DNA from 3 places in the Psychrobacter sp. UBA3068 genome. Region 1 is predicted to be linked to each of the others. Evidence: predicted binding sites of a transcription regulator. Region 1 holds the regulator's gene; each other region holds the start of a gene.
The links. The regulator PhoB, encoded in region 1, activates phosphate uptake and scavenging genes when phosphate is short. The targets are predictions, from matches to a motif close to TGTCATNAANCTGTCATAA.
Positions count from the first base shown of each region.

Region 2: a site for PhoB is predicted at 1,721-1,739, ahead of pstS (phosphate ABC transporter substrate-binding protein PstS). Genes of this name have one in related genera too.
Region 3: a site for PhoB is predicted at 2,569-2,587, ahead of B2P60_RS05185 (DNA translocase FtsK). Genes of this name have one in related genera too.

Region 1 is NZ_DFBY01000002.1:33,069-37,363, forward strand. Features, by position in the region: gene B2P60_RS00255 (M23 family metallopeptidase) at 162-752, shown strand; gene phoR (phosphate regulon sensor histidine kinase PhoR) at 811-1,899, opposite strand; gene phoB (phosphate regulon transcriptional regulator PhoB) at 1,952-2,656, opposite strand; gene dtd (D-aminoacyl-tRNA deacylase) at 2,802-3,257, opposite strand; gene asd (archaetidylserine decarboxylase) at 3,370-4,206, shown strand.
Region 2 is NZ_DFBY01000044.1:5,457-9,751, reverse strand. Features, by position in the region: gene pstC (phosphate ABC transporter permease subunit PstC) at 1-300, opposite strand, end outside; gene pstS (phosphate ABC transporter substrate-binding protein PstS) at 479-1,648, opposite strand; TPP riboswitch at 1,951-2,095, shown strand; gene thiC (phosphomethylpyrimidine synthase ThiC) at 2,343-4,295, shown strand, end outside.
Region 3 is NZ_DFBY01000022.1:1,348-5,642, forward strand. Features, by position in the region: gene B2P60_RS05170 (MerR family transcriptional regulator) at 1-165, opposite strand, end outside; gene aat (leucyl/phenylalanyl-tRNA--protein transferase) at 245-1,042, opposite strand; gene trxB (thioredoxin-disulfide reductase) at 1,043-2,065, opposite strand; gene B2P60_RS05185 (DNA translocase FtsK) at 2,639-4,295, shown strand, end outside.

The DNA of each region.
Region 1 (4,295 bases):
GTCAGCCATCAATAACAGCCATTGTATTTTAAAAGTTGTGTTTGAAAAGAAGCGTTATATTTATGAGGTTAAAATGCTGAAATAACAATGCTATACACACGTTAATCGGCCACACCCATATAATGTTGATTCAGGCAATAAAATATATATAAGAGATATCCATGCCAGCAGATGGAAAAACCCCGCAGCCAAAGCCCTCTTTTTTCAGTCGTGTGATAAGCATACTGATCAAGGCCACGCTACTGCTAGCGCTATTATTTGTCTTGGACAAACTGCTACCGAGCATTAGCCAGCAAACCCAGTCATTTGTGGTCGCCAAATGGCAGCAGCTGAGTCTATTGCAACAAGCGCTGCCCACAGAGAATAGCTTACCCAGCCCACTCCCAGAGCAAAACCTGACAGACACTTGGGGCGCAGCGCGTAGTCAAGGGCGCTCCCACGAAGGCATCGATATTTTTGCACCTCGCCACACCCCTATCCAGTCGACAACCCAAGGTATCGTCAGCAAAGTTGGCGAGAATAATTTAGGTGGTCGTGTGGTCGTGGTCGTAGGGCCGGGCGGTGCAGGGCACTATTATGCGCATTTAGAAGACTATGCCGACATCGCTCCCAATGACTGGGTCAACCAAGGCGAGGTGATCGGTTATGTGGGTGACAGCGGCAACGCAAAAGGCACACCGCCCCATGTGCATTACGGCATTTATATTAATGGTAGCGCGGTTAACCCTTATCCGCTTTTGCAAAAAGAGTAGCGTTTGCAACGCACTGTTTAGCACGTTCAAAGACCGCTTATTAATAGAACGCGTATCCTTAATCTGTAGACGCAGAGCGCACACAAGCTGCTGGAAACACCGCGCTAAATGTCGAACCCTCCCCTTCTACTGAGTCAATCTGCAAGTGTGCCTCATGCTGGTGCAAGACGTGCTTTACAATGGCTAACCCTAACCCCGTACCGCCTGTCGCACGGCTGCGGCCTTTATCGATACGATAAAAGCGCTCTGTCAAACGGGCAATGTGCTGAGGTGCGATACCAAGGCCATCATCTTCGACAGCAAACCGACAACCATCCGCCGTCCGCGTCCAACTGATGGTAATATTGCCGCCTTTCGGTGTGTATTTGATCGCATTAATCACCAAGTTGGACAACGCACTGTTCAAATACATCTCTGACCCATATAGCCCATCATAAGTGTCTATATGCAGATGAATGATGTGTTTGTAGGCCTGATTGTAAGCCTGCGCATCGTCATAGATATTGGTCAACAGCTTGGTCATATTTATGTAATTGAGCTCGTGAGACTCTTCAATCTCTATCTTAGACAACAGCAGTAAGTCATTTACAATTCTATTCATACGCGCAGTCTGCTGGGTCATCAGCTCAAAACCGCGCCGCCACTTCGGTGGCATATCTGGCTGATCTGAAAAGTTTTCTAGATAACCCATCATCACGGTCAATGGTGTGCGCAGCTCATGCGAGACATTGGCCACAAAGTCTTGACGCATTTGCTCTAAATGCCGCAAGCGGGTCACATCATAAATAAACAACAGCCTCTCATCCCCAAAAGGCGTGATCTCACACTTTAAATAACGACTGGGATCACGCCACGACTCGAGATGCACACCGTCGTTGGGCAGCGTGGTGTTTTTATAGTACTGCCGAAACTCAGGTACCGTAATGTAATCAAAAATACTTTGACCTTTATCAATGGGCTGCAACGATAGCAAATCTTGCGCCGCTTGATTCCACCACTCTAGACCATCGTCATCATTGAGCAAAATCACCGCATCTCGTAGTGCTCGTAGTGCGCTTCTGATTTTTTGCAGTTGCTCCGCTGTATTCTGCTGGGAGATCGACTCTAATGTATTTTGCTTATTTTGTATGGGTGCCATCTTGTCCATTTCTCATCCTTACCACTATCCATTGCCTTAGATTGACATGGCTTATACCAGATTAATTTGGCTCAATAAGGCTAGAAAATCGATAGCCTGTACCGCGTACAGTCTGTATCAAAGTATCGCAATCGTGAGGGCGCAGCAATGTACGCAAACGCTTGATATGGACATCAATGGTTCTGTCTTCAATATAAACATTGCCGCCCCATACTTGATCCAGCAACTGTGTGCGCGTATAAGCACGCTCTGGATGACTCATAAAAAATGCCAACAATCGATACTCAGTAGGTCCAACGTCAATGACCCTACCAGCAGCGGTCACACGCTGACTTTTTGGATCTAAGCTTAGTTTTCCGATTTCGATAGACTTGTCGCTACTGAGTGCATTACTACGACGTAATACCGCTTTGATTCTAGAGACCAATTCACGAGTAGAAAAAGGCTTGGTCATATAATCATCGGCGCCCGCATCGAGGCCATGCACTTTGCTGTCTTCTTCGCTTTTAGCTGTTAGCATGATCACTGGTATCTCAGAGAGCAACTCATCGTTTTTGAGCATGCGACAAAAATCCACACCACTTTTATCGCCAGGTAGCATCCAATCCAACAAAATCAGCGCAGGCCTGTGGTCAACCACTTGCTGGTGCGCCTCGGACACATCAGCGGCTTGCAGGCTATCAAATCCAGCCATCTCCAATGTCATGACGACCATCTCACGAATGGCAGGTTCATCTTCAACAATCAAAATTTGCTCATTGTACATGTGGCATCTCAGTGTTAGAGGACAAAGTTTAGCAGGTGAAAAGACAATACATACTCGTCAGCTTCTATCTATTAAACGGATTAATTGTGACAGCTTAATGACAGTGATCGTTTAAATTTCTCATGCTCTAAAGCACTGCGGTGGTTTAATTTATATCTAATAAAAAGTTTATCGGTCCATCATTGATACTCTCAATTTGCATGTCAGCGCCAAACTGACCAGTAGCAACGGTAGAATGCTGAGTCTTTGCGTACTCGACCAATTGAGCAAATAAGACCTGTGCCGCATGAGGTGGCATTGCCCCGCCAAAGTCAGGACGGCGACCTTTGTCTGTTTTTGCCATCAAGGTAAATTGTGACACCAATAACAATCCACCACCCACTTGCTGGACATTTTTGTCCAGTTTACCGTATTTGGCAGGATCGTCGTCATTCTCAAAAATACGATACGTCAGGATTTTATCAATCATGCGCTGTGCGGTTTGGAGGGTATCATCGGGACCCAAGCCAATGTACGCCAATATCCCCTGCTCGATGCTACCCACACAATGCTCATCGACGGTGACACTCGCACAGTGTACTCGTTGTATAAGTGCTTTCATTTACTGATTCCTTACAGATTATGGTCATACAATACACGGCTGTCCATGATAAAATATAGCCATTCACTTGCCTATTAATGATTACACTAAACTTTATTTTGGTAGCCTTATTATGAATTTGTTCACCACCTTACAACAGCTTGTCCCGCAGCAGCAGCTGAGTAAAGTCGCAGGGCGTTTGGCCGCCAGCCGTCATCCTTATGTCAAACGTACCTTTATTCGTAGCTTTGCCAAAGCCTACAATGTCAGCTTGGATGAGTATGAGCGCCAAAGTCTCAACGCTTATGAGAGCTTCAATGATTTTTTTACGCGTGAGTTAAAAGAAGATGCGCGCCCTATCGACAGCACGGCTGAGGGCATTGTCAGTCCTGCTGATGGTATTATCTCTCAACTAGGACAGATTGACGACCATAAAGTGTTTCAAGCAAAAGGGCGCTATTATGACGTTGGGCAACTGCTTGCCGATAGCGAAGATGGTCGTTATTTTGCCGATGGCAGTTTTGCGACCGTTTATCTAGCACCCAGTAACTATCACCGCGTCCATATGCCATTTGCAGGTACATTGACCAAGACTCGCTATGTGCCTGGTACGCTGTTTTCTGTCAATACCACCACCGCTGCTAACGTGCCCGACTTGTTTGCGCGTAATGAGCGTCTGGTCTGTATGTTTGATACCCAGTATGGAAAAGCGGCCGTTGTGATGGTTGGCGCTATGATCGTCGCTGGTATTGAGACAGTGGCGACAGGCAAGATCGCCCGTACTGAGGACATACAAAAAGCGAATCATGACATGCACTTTGAAAAGGGCGACGAGCTTGGGCGTTTTTATCTGGGTTCCACTGCTATTGTCGTGCTACCAAAAGCGGCAAAAGCTGACTGGCAAGAGACGATGCAAGCCAACAGTTTTGTAAAAATGGGACAGTTATTAGGGGTCACTAATAGCAAATAAGCTTGCTCTTTAATCACGACATAAAAGCTCAGTGCTACGTGGATGACGACGTGTTACTGGGCTTTTATGTGTCTGTCATTTATAGAGAT
Region 2 (4,295 bases), on a different contig from region 1:
GGTTAAAAATATGGCAATCCCAAAGCTCACGGGTACAGCAATGACAATCGCAATAAGCGAGGTTATCAGCGTGCCGTAGATAGGCGCTAGCGCGCCGTACTCATTGGCAACCGTGTCCCAGTTATTGCTGGTATAAAAGCCCAAGCCAAACTCTTGAATGCTCGGCCACGCCCCGATGATTAAGGAGACTAAAATGCCGCCTAAAGATAAAAGCACCAGTAGGGCAAAAGCCTTGGTGGCGTTGACAAACAGCATATCGTAACGTTTTTGTTTGGCCAGTTGGGACCTTAAGTCATTCATAAGTGTCTCAGCATTGAATAGAGTGAATTCAAAAAACCAGTGTGTTCATTCAGTTTTATGACAACAAACTTCAAATGTTCTTTAAATTTGCTGTGATAAAACCCCTCAAACCACTACCGAAGAATAGTGATTTGAGAGGAAAATGAGCAATTATTAAACAGTATCTAGAATAGTGAAATTACTGCGCAGGCTTATACACTGGCTGTCCATCACTGCCCTTCACCTCGTTCCACTTTTCTTTGAATAACGCCACGGCGGTATCAGAGAAAGGCACATAATCTAACGCCATAGCGTCATCATCGCCTTGCGTGTAGGCCCAATCAAAGAAGTTCAATACACCAGCGACTTGCTGTGGATTCTCTGGCTGCTTGTGCACCAAGATGAAGGTTGCAGCAGCGATTGGCCATGCTTGCTCAGTCTCAGAATTGGTGATGACTTTATAAAAGCCTTCTTGTTGTGACCAGTCGATATCACCCGCTGCGGCAAAAGTTTCTGCAGAGGGTTGTACGAAGTTGCCAGCTGCGTTTTTGAGAGCCGTGTGTGACATGTCGTTTTGCTTAGCGTAAGCGTATTCAACATAGCCGATCGAGTTTTTCATGCGGTTGACGTAGCTTGAAACGCCTTCATTACCCTTGCCGCCAGCACCAGTAGCAGAGGTTGGCCATTTGACGGTCTTATCAACGCCAACGGTGTCGCTCCAGTCTGGTGACACTTTGGCAAGGTAGTCAGTGAAGTTAAAAGTCGTGCCTGAACCGTCTGAGCGGAATACGGTGGTAATCGCCGCATCAGGTAAGCTCAAATCTGGATTCAGTGCTTTGATGGCAGGGTCATTCCAGTTATTGATTTTACCCAAATAGATATTGGCTAAAGTTTCACCATCCAATTTCAGCTCGCCTGGCTCAACACCATCAATATTGACAATGGGTACCACGCCGCCGATGACCGTTGGGAATTGAATCAGACCCGCTTCATCCAGCTCTTCAGGCGTCAAAGGCGCATCAGACGCCCCAAAATCGACTGTTTTTGATTGAATTTGTTTGATACCACCAGAAGAACCGATTGATTGGTAGTTAACTTGACCACCAGTCGCAGCGTTGTAGTCATAAGACCATTTGGCGTAGATAGGCTGCGGGAATGAAGCCCCTGCCCCAGTGATATTCATGGCGATATTTTCAGCAGACTTAAAACCTGTGCCAGCAGCAGGGGTTGCCTGAGTCTGAGTGGTGGTTTCCGTGGTTGTGACAGCGCTGCTATTATCAGCAGCTGGCTCTGACGTATCGGTCGATTTGTTACACGCCGTCAGTGCTAAGGTACAGCTGACGGCTACTGCTAATAACGAATAACGCATGTAGGACTCCTGAGGTTTAACAACGGTACAAAAAAGCATTGTGTGCGACATGGGAGCTATGTTGCCAAATCTTTATGACAGTTTAATGACAACCTCTTGAATCTTTCATGCGCTTTACATAATATTTGGATATCCTACCTACTGTCTATTCAAGTAGATCCTTGCCCTCACTGGTCACTCACTGGTTCTAAGGGCTCATAGTCGTAGAAACATCAAACTGCCAGTATAAAGTCTGATATTTCTGACCAAATACCATTAGCCGTTAGGATAGAATTTTGCTAGTATGGAGAGGATTTACAACACTGACAGACTCGGGGTGCGGTGTAGCATTGGCCTACTTTATTAAACTTGCTTTCTTAAAGTAGTCGCCTTGATACATTCGCTGAGAGATCACCCGCCGAACCTGATGCGGTTAGTACCGACGCAGGGAAGTCTTAAGCACTTTGTTATTTATGACAAAGGACGCGTAGAAATACATTTGTATCATCACTACTGTCTTAATATGCGTAACGCATGTCCAGATACGAGAGAGGATATAAAGCTGCGTCCAATATTTGATGACCATCACCTGTGACGATATTTTTTGGTCGCAGGCGTGTACTCATAATATAAACTTGTCTAGATGATGGAGACTTGCCCCCGCAGCTACTGGCGGTGTTGCTTTTATTCAAAAACCAACACGCTAGGACAGCATATGACTATCTCAGACACCACCGCAATGGCACGACAGGCTCAAACGCCTAACCCAGCCCATCACACACCGCTTACGTCAGAGTCCGCTGACGCCACCACTGTCAAATCAGACAAAAAAGCAGACGCTCTAAAAACGCCTGCCCACCGCGCGGCAAGTGACGCGCGCTTCGAAGAAGATGCCCGCGACCTGCATCGTATCCTACCCGCCTCCCGTAAAGTCTATATCGAAGGCTCAAGACCTGATATCCAAGTACCCATGCGTGAAATCAGCTTGGCTGATACCCCTGTGGGCGGCACGGGTGACAAAGATGGCGAACATAACCCACCGTTTTATGTGTATGACACCTCAGGCGTCTATACCGATCCCAATGTTGATATCGACCTCACGCGTGGACTGCCAAAACTGCGTGAAAACTGGATAAATGAGCGCGGTGATACCGAACAGCTAAGCGGGCTGTCTAGCTCATACGGGCAAGCGCGTGCTCGCGATATCAGTACGGCCAATCTAAGATTTGCTCATATCGATAAACCACGTCGCGCTAAAACGGGCGACGGCTTGTCAGGAAATGTCACGCAAATGCACTACGCGCGTCGCGGCATCATCACTCCTGAGATGGAATATATCGCCATTCGCGAGACACAAAAGCAGCATGAGCTGACCGACATGCGCCAACATGATGGCGAGAGCTTTGGTGCCAACACACCAAAAATCATCACGCCTGAATTTGTACGCAGTGAAGTGGCTGCTGGACGCGCTATCATCCCAAACAATATCAATCATCCTGAATCCGAACCGATGATCATCGGACGCAATTTTTTGGTCAAAATCAATGCCAATATTGGCAACTCAGCGCTTGGCTCTTCTATCGATGAAGAAGTCTCAAAAATGACGTGGGCCACGCGTTGGGGTGCCGATACCATTATGGACTTATCAACGGGCAACCACATTCATGAAACCCGTGAATGGTTGATTCGTAACTCGCCAGTGCCGATTGGTACCGTACCGATTTATCAAGCATTAGAAAAAGTCGATGGCGTGGCAGAAGACTTAACATGGGAGATATTTCGCGACACCTTGATTGAGCAGGCAGAGCAAGGAGTGGATTACTTCACCATTCATGCCGGCGTACTGCTGCGCTATGTGCCGCTCACTGCCAAACGCTTAACAGGTATCGTCTCACGCGGTGGCTCTATCATGGCACAGTGGTGTCTTGCGCATCATAAAGAGAGCTTTTTGTACACACATTTTGAAGACATTTGCGAGATCATGAAGCAGTATGACGTGGCGTTTAGCTTGGGTGATGGTCTGCGTCCCGGCTGCCTGCAAGACGCCAATGATGAAGCGCAATTTGGCGAGCTACGGACACTTGGCGAATTGACCAAAGTGGCATGGGAGCATGACGTACAGGTGATGATCGAAGGGCCTGGCCACGTCGCGATGAACCGTATCAAAGAAAATATGGATTTGCAGCTTGAGCTGTGTGCTGATGCGCCTTTTTATACGTTAGGGCCTTTAACGACTGATATCGCCCCAGGTTATGACCATATCACCAGTGCCATAGGGGCTGCGATGATTGGCTGGTTTGGGACGGCGATGCTCTGTTATGTCACGCCAAAAGAGCATTTGGGTCTGCCCAATAAGAAAGACGTCAAAGACGGTATCATCACTTATAAGATTGCGGCCCACGCAGCCGACCTTGCCAAAGGCCATCCCGGTGCACAGGCGCGTGATAATGCGTTATCCAAAGCGCGCTTTGAGTTCCGCTGGGATGATCAGTTCAATCTGGCGCTTGATCCAGACACCGCACGCGAATATCACGACGAGACGCTACCAAAAGACGCGCATAAGTCTGCGCATTTTTGCTCCATGTGTGGCCCAAAATTCTGCTCGATGAAGATTACGCAAAACGTGCGCGAGTATGCAGCGGGACTGGATCAAGAGGTGGCTAATAAA
Region 3 (4,295 bases), on a different contig from region 1:
ACGTTCAATACACTGGGGGTGAAACTCCGTATATAGACGAGAACCTGCCTGCCGTTTACGGGACTTTAGCAAACCCAATTGGTCATAATGACGAACGGTATCTTTGGTTGTATTGGCTTTTTTTGCTAGGGCGCCAATTAATAAGAATGAGGTATCAGGTGCCATAATGATCTCGACCGTAGGTAAATATTTATAGAATATTATAAATAACAAAATGGAGTGTGATAGGTAGTAGCAGTCGCGCTTAACGTTGTTTGAGCTGCCAAGGCTCTACGGTATCAAGTAGCGACACTGCTAACGGTTTGTGAGAGTCGCTTTGCCATTTTACTGAGCGACCACTCAGTAGGGTACCCAGTTGATTGAGAAAATCCACTCGCGGTAAGGTGATGGCGCCTAAGCTCATAAGATGGTCATTTGGAAGCTGACAGTCAACGAGCCCTACATGGCTTTGTTCGCACAAACGCATCAATCCCCAAAACGCCAGTTTAGAGGCGTTAGAGGCGCGGTGAAACATGGATTCGCCAAAATACACGTTGCCTATTTTTAATCCATAAAGCCCGCCGATCAGCTGTCCTTTATCATCCCAAACCTCGATACTGTGGGCAAAGCCTTGAGAATGCAGCTCAGTGTACGCTGCAATCATCTCTTCATGAATCCATGTATGTTCGCCCTCAGGTAGTCCGTCGCTACGGGGTAAACTACAAGCATGGATCACCTCAGCAAAAGCGTGGTTTAGGGTCAGCTGCCACCGTGCGCGACTGGCTTGCTTACGCAGAGACTTACTCGGCTGATAGTCACTTGGCACCATCACACATCTTGGTTCAGGACACCACCAAGCGATAGGCTCATCTTCATTAAACCAAGGAAACAGCCCCTGCGCATAAGCAGAAATCAGGGTGTCGGGCGCTAAGTCCCCACCCATAGCGACGATACCAAGCCCCTCAGGATCGATAGACGTAGGATCAGGAAAGTCATAACGCCCAAGACTCTTTAGAGCCTCAGGTGTGATGGGATGATCATTATACTGTGATAAGTTAGCCATTTAGTCTTCTTGATCAGCAGTCAACGTTGACGCATACGTGTGATCAGACGCATTGGCTTCCCCAATGGCGTCCAAATATTTCTCTGCATCAAGCGCTGCCATACAGCCAGTACCAGCAGAAGTAATGGCCTGACGATACACATGATCTGCGACGTCACCGGCTGCAAATACCCCTGCCATACTGGTTTGGGTGGCATTACCATTTAAGCCGCTGTTGACGATAAGGTAGCCATCTTTCATATCGAGCTGATCTTTGAACAAATCAGTATTGGGCTTATGACCGATGGCAACAAACATGCCCATCGCTTCTAGTGTTTTGGTGCTACCATCTAGCGTAGACTCGATGACCACGCCATTAACGCCCATGTCATCGCCGACCACTTCTTTTACTTGATGGTTCCATTCGATTTTGACATTACCATTTTTGGCTTTTTCAAATAACTTGTCCTGTAGGATTTTTTCAGAACGCAAGCTGTCACGGCGATGGACTAGTGTGACCTCAGAAGCAATGTTAGAGAGGTACAACGCTTCTTCGACGGCGGTATTACCACCACCAATGACGGCCACTTTTTGGTCTTTATAAAAGAAACCATCACAAGTGGCACAAGCTGATACGCCCAAACCTTTAAATTTGGTTTCAGATTCTAGTCCCAAATATTGAGCAGATGCCCCTGTTGAGATAATCAAGGCATCACAAGTGTAGTCGCCATTGTTACCTGATAGCTGAAAAGGACGCTCATTCAAATTCACGTCATTGATATGATCATAGACCAATTCAGTACCGAAGCGTTCGGCGTGGGCTTTCATACGCTCCATTAAAGCAGGTCCCGTTAAATCATGAGCGTCGCCTGGCCAGTTATCGACTTCGGTGGTGGTCGTTAATTGTCCACCCACTTCCATACCTGTGATCATGACAGGCTTGAGATTGGCACGTGCCGCATAGACGGCAGCGGAGTAACCGGCTGGGCCTGATCCTAAAATAATAAGCTTTTCGTGACGTGGAGCTGTAGTGGCAGATACCATGAGTTGTTCCTTGCTAAAAATAAGAATGAAAAATGTGAGTTATTAGTAGAATAAAAAGATACTCTTCAAAAGTTGTGACGAATATGGTTTTTCTAATTGCTGTGTGATAATAACATAAGGGCATACGGCAAAAAGTGCAAGTTTGCTAAAACAAACACAGGTATCATTAGAATTAAAGCATGTGGGTCTTGAAAGAGGATTTTGAAACATGGCTAAAAAGATAGTGGGTATTTTATAGGGTTTACGAAATAGGGTTTACGAAAAATTGTTAGAAGTATCCTGTCAGCGGTTTTGACGAGTAGCTCGTGTTTTGTGTCTAAATCGTATATTGGCTTACTTTCTTGCATGCTTTCTTTAGAAGACTGTCGCCACTGTACCTATGTATTTGTTATTATAAGAAGTTATGCCAAGTGTGGTCGTACCTAAAAAATGACGGTTATCTATCGTTGTTAGGAGGGATAATGGCCTTTAAACACTTAGCCAGGTATATTTATGTCAGCACTTTATGTCAGCATGATTAGGCTTAGTCATGCATGGGCGACCATTTAGTATTAATAACAAGGCAGATCTTACGTGATATCAGCACCGCTTATTGAGTATTTAAAAAAGGGAATATTTACCCTCCTTGGGTTGATACTGGCCGTTTACCTGTTTGTCATTTTGATGACGTACACAGGCAATGATCCTAGCTGGTCGCACATCAGTAGTGATATGACGACGATTAATAATATGGGCGGTGAAACTGGGGCGTGGTTGTCTGATTTGCTCTATAGCTTCTTTGGTTTTGGCGCATGGTGGATTCTGGCGTTTGTGGTTTATGAGTCTATCCTTATTTGGTGGGACAATAAGCCAACGTTTTGGCTCATGCGCTTGGTTGCTTATGTGTTTTTATTATTAAGTGCCAGTGCTTTATTTGCTCAGTTTGTGTCTTTGATCCAGCAGATTACCAATCCCGCATCGACTGAGCTTGAAGGTGTGGCGGGTGGTATTATCGGCCTTGAATTACAAGTGCGTTTGGCGCAGCTGTTATCACAGTGGGGGAGTGCGCTTTTCTTGGCAGTATTTGTCATTATTACCGCCACCTTTGCCTTTAACATTCATTGGCTGACGATCTATCGCAAGGTTACGGCGCTATCATGGCTCGGTGCTGGTGTAAAAAATAAAGACAGGGACAATACCTTAGCCACGCCAGAAAATAACGCTTCCGAGAACGATGATGAAAGTACAGTAAAAGATCATACAAAAAAAGAGGCGTCAGAGTACGAACAATTACCACTTGAGCTACAGACAGTGGATCATGCTAAAACAGTAGATAACAGCGGTCGGTTCAGCAATGCGTTGTCAGATTTTTTAGTAAACTCTGGGCTTGCTGATAGTGTGAAGGCGTCCATGGCGACAGCAACACAAGCTACTACCTCTGATCAAACCGCTGTATCTAGTAATGGAAAAAGCGATTATTTAAACACAGTAGCCGTGACCCCTAGTGGCACTATGGCTCGTGATACGATGGCCAGCGGTACTACGGACAGTACTACCGCCCCCATGAATACCTCGACGTCATCGAGTCCTACTATGATGCCTGTGCGTAAAGTGGAACCAAGCTTTGCGTGGAATGATGCCAGTACCGTCGATGATTTGTTAGCAAGTGAGCAAACGAGTTATAGCGCTCATGGTGTGAATCGCGCCGATGCTGATACTTTAGTTTCTAATGATACCGACCTTGAATCACCAAATGAAGCTGCCCCAGTGTCCACACTCACCCCAGAGGCAGAGCTGGCATCGGCTCAATCAGCTGTGAATTCACAGACAAACACTATTCAGCCATCAGTTGATGACTCGTCATACAGTGACAGTCGTCGCCAAGTTACGACCGAGTCTAGCTCTGCTGAATTAGAGAGCACAACGGCAGCCGTTGATACGTTGGCAGAGGCTTGGTTAGCAGAGCATGCTGACGTCTTGGAACCTACGACTCCTGAGTCTCATGACCCCGTTCAGTCAGACAATATCGCTGAGCCGCTAGTATCAAAAAAAGTAACGTCTGCGCCAGATGTTACTCCTGATGACTCAAACACACCCTCGCAACAGAGGACTAACGAACCAGCTGAGCTGTCACATAATGTTGAAGAGCCGAGCGTGACTGAAAACCCAGCTGCTCTAGCATCGACAGAAGCTACTTCGCCCGCACCAGAGGATACTGCCTCGGTCTCAGAAGTGGCTGACATGACGCCAA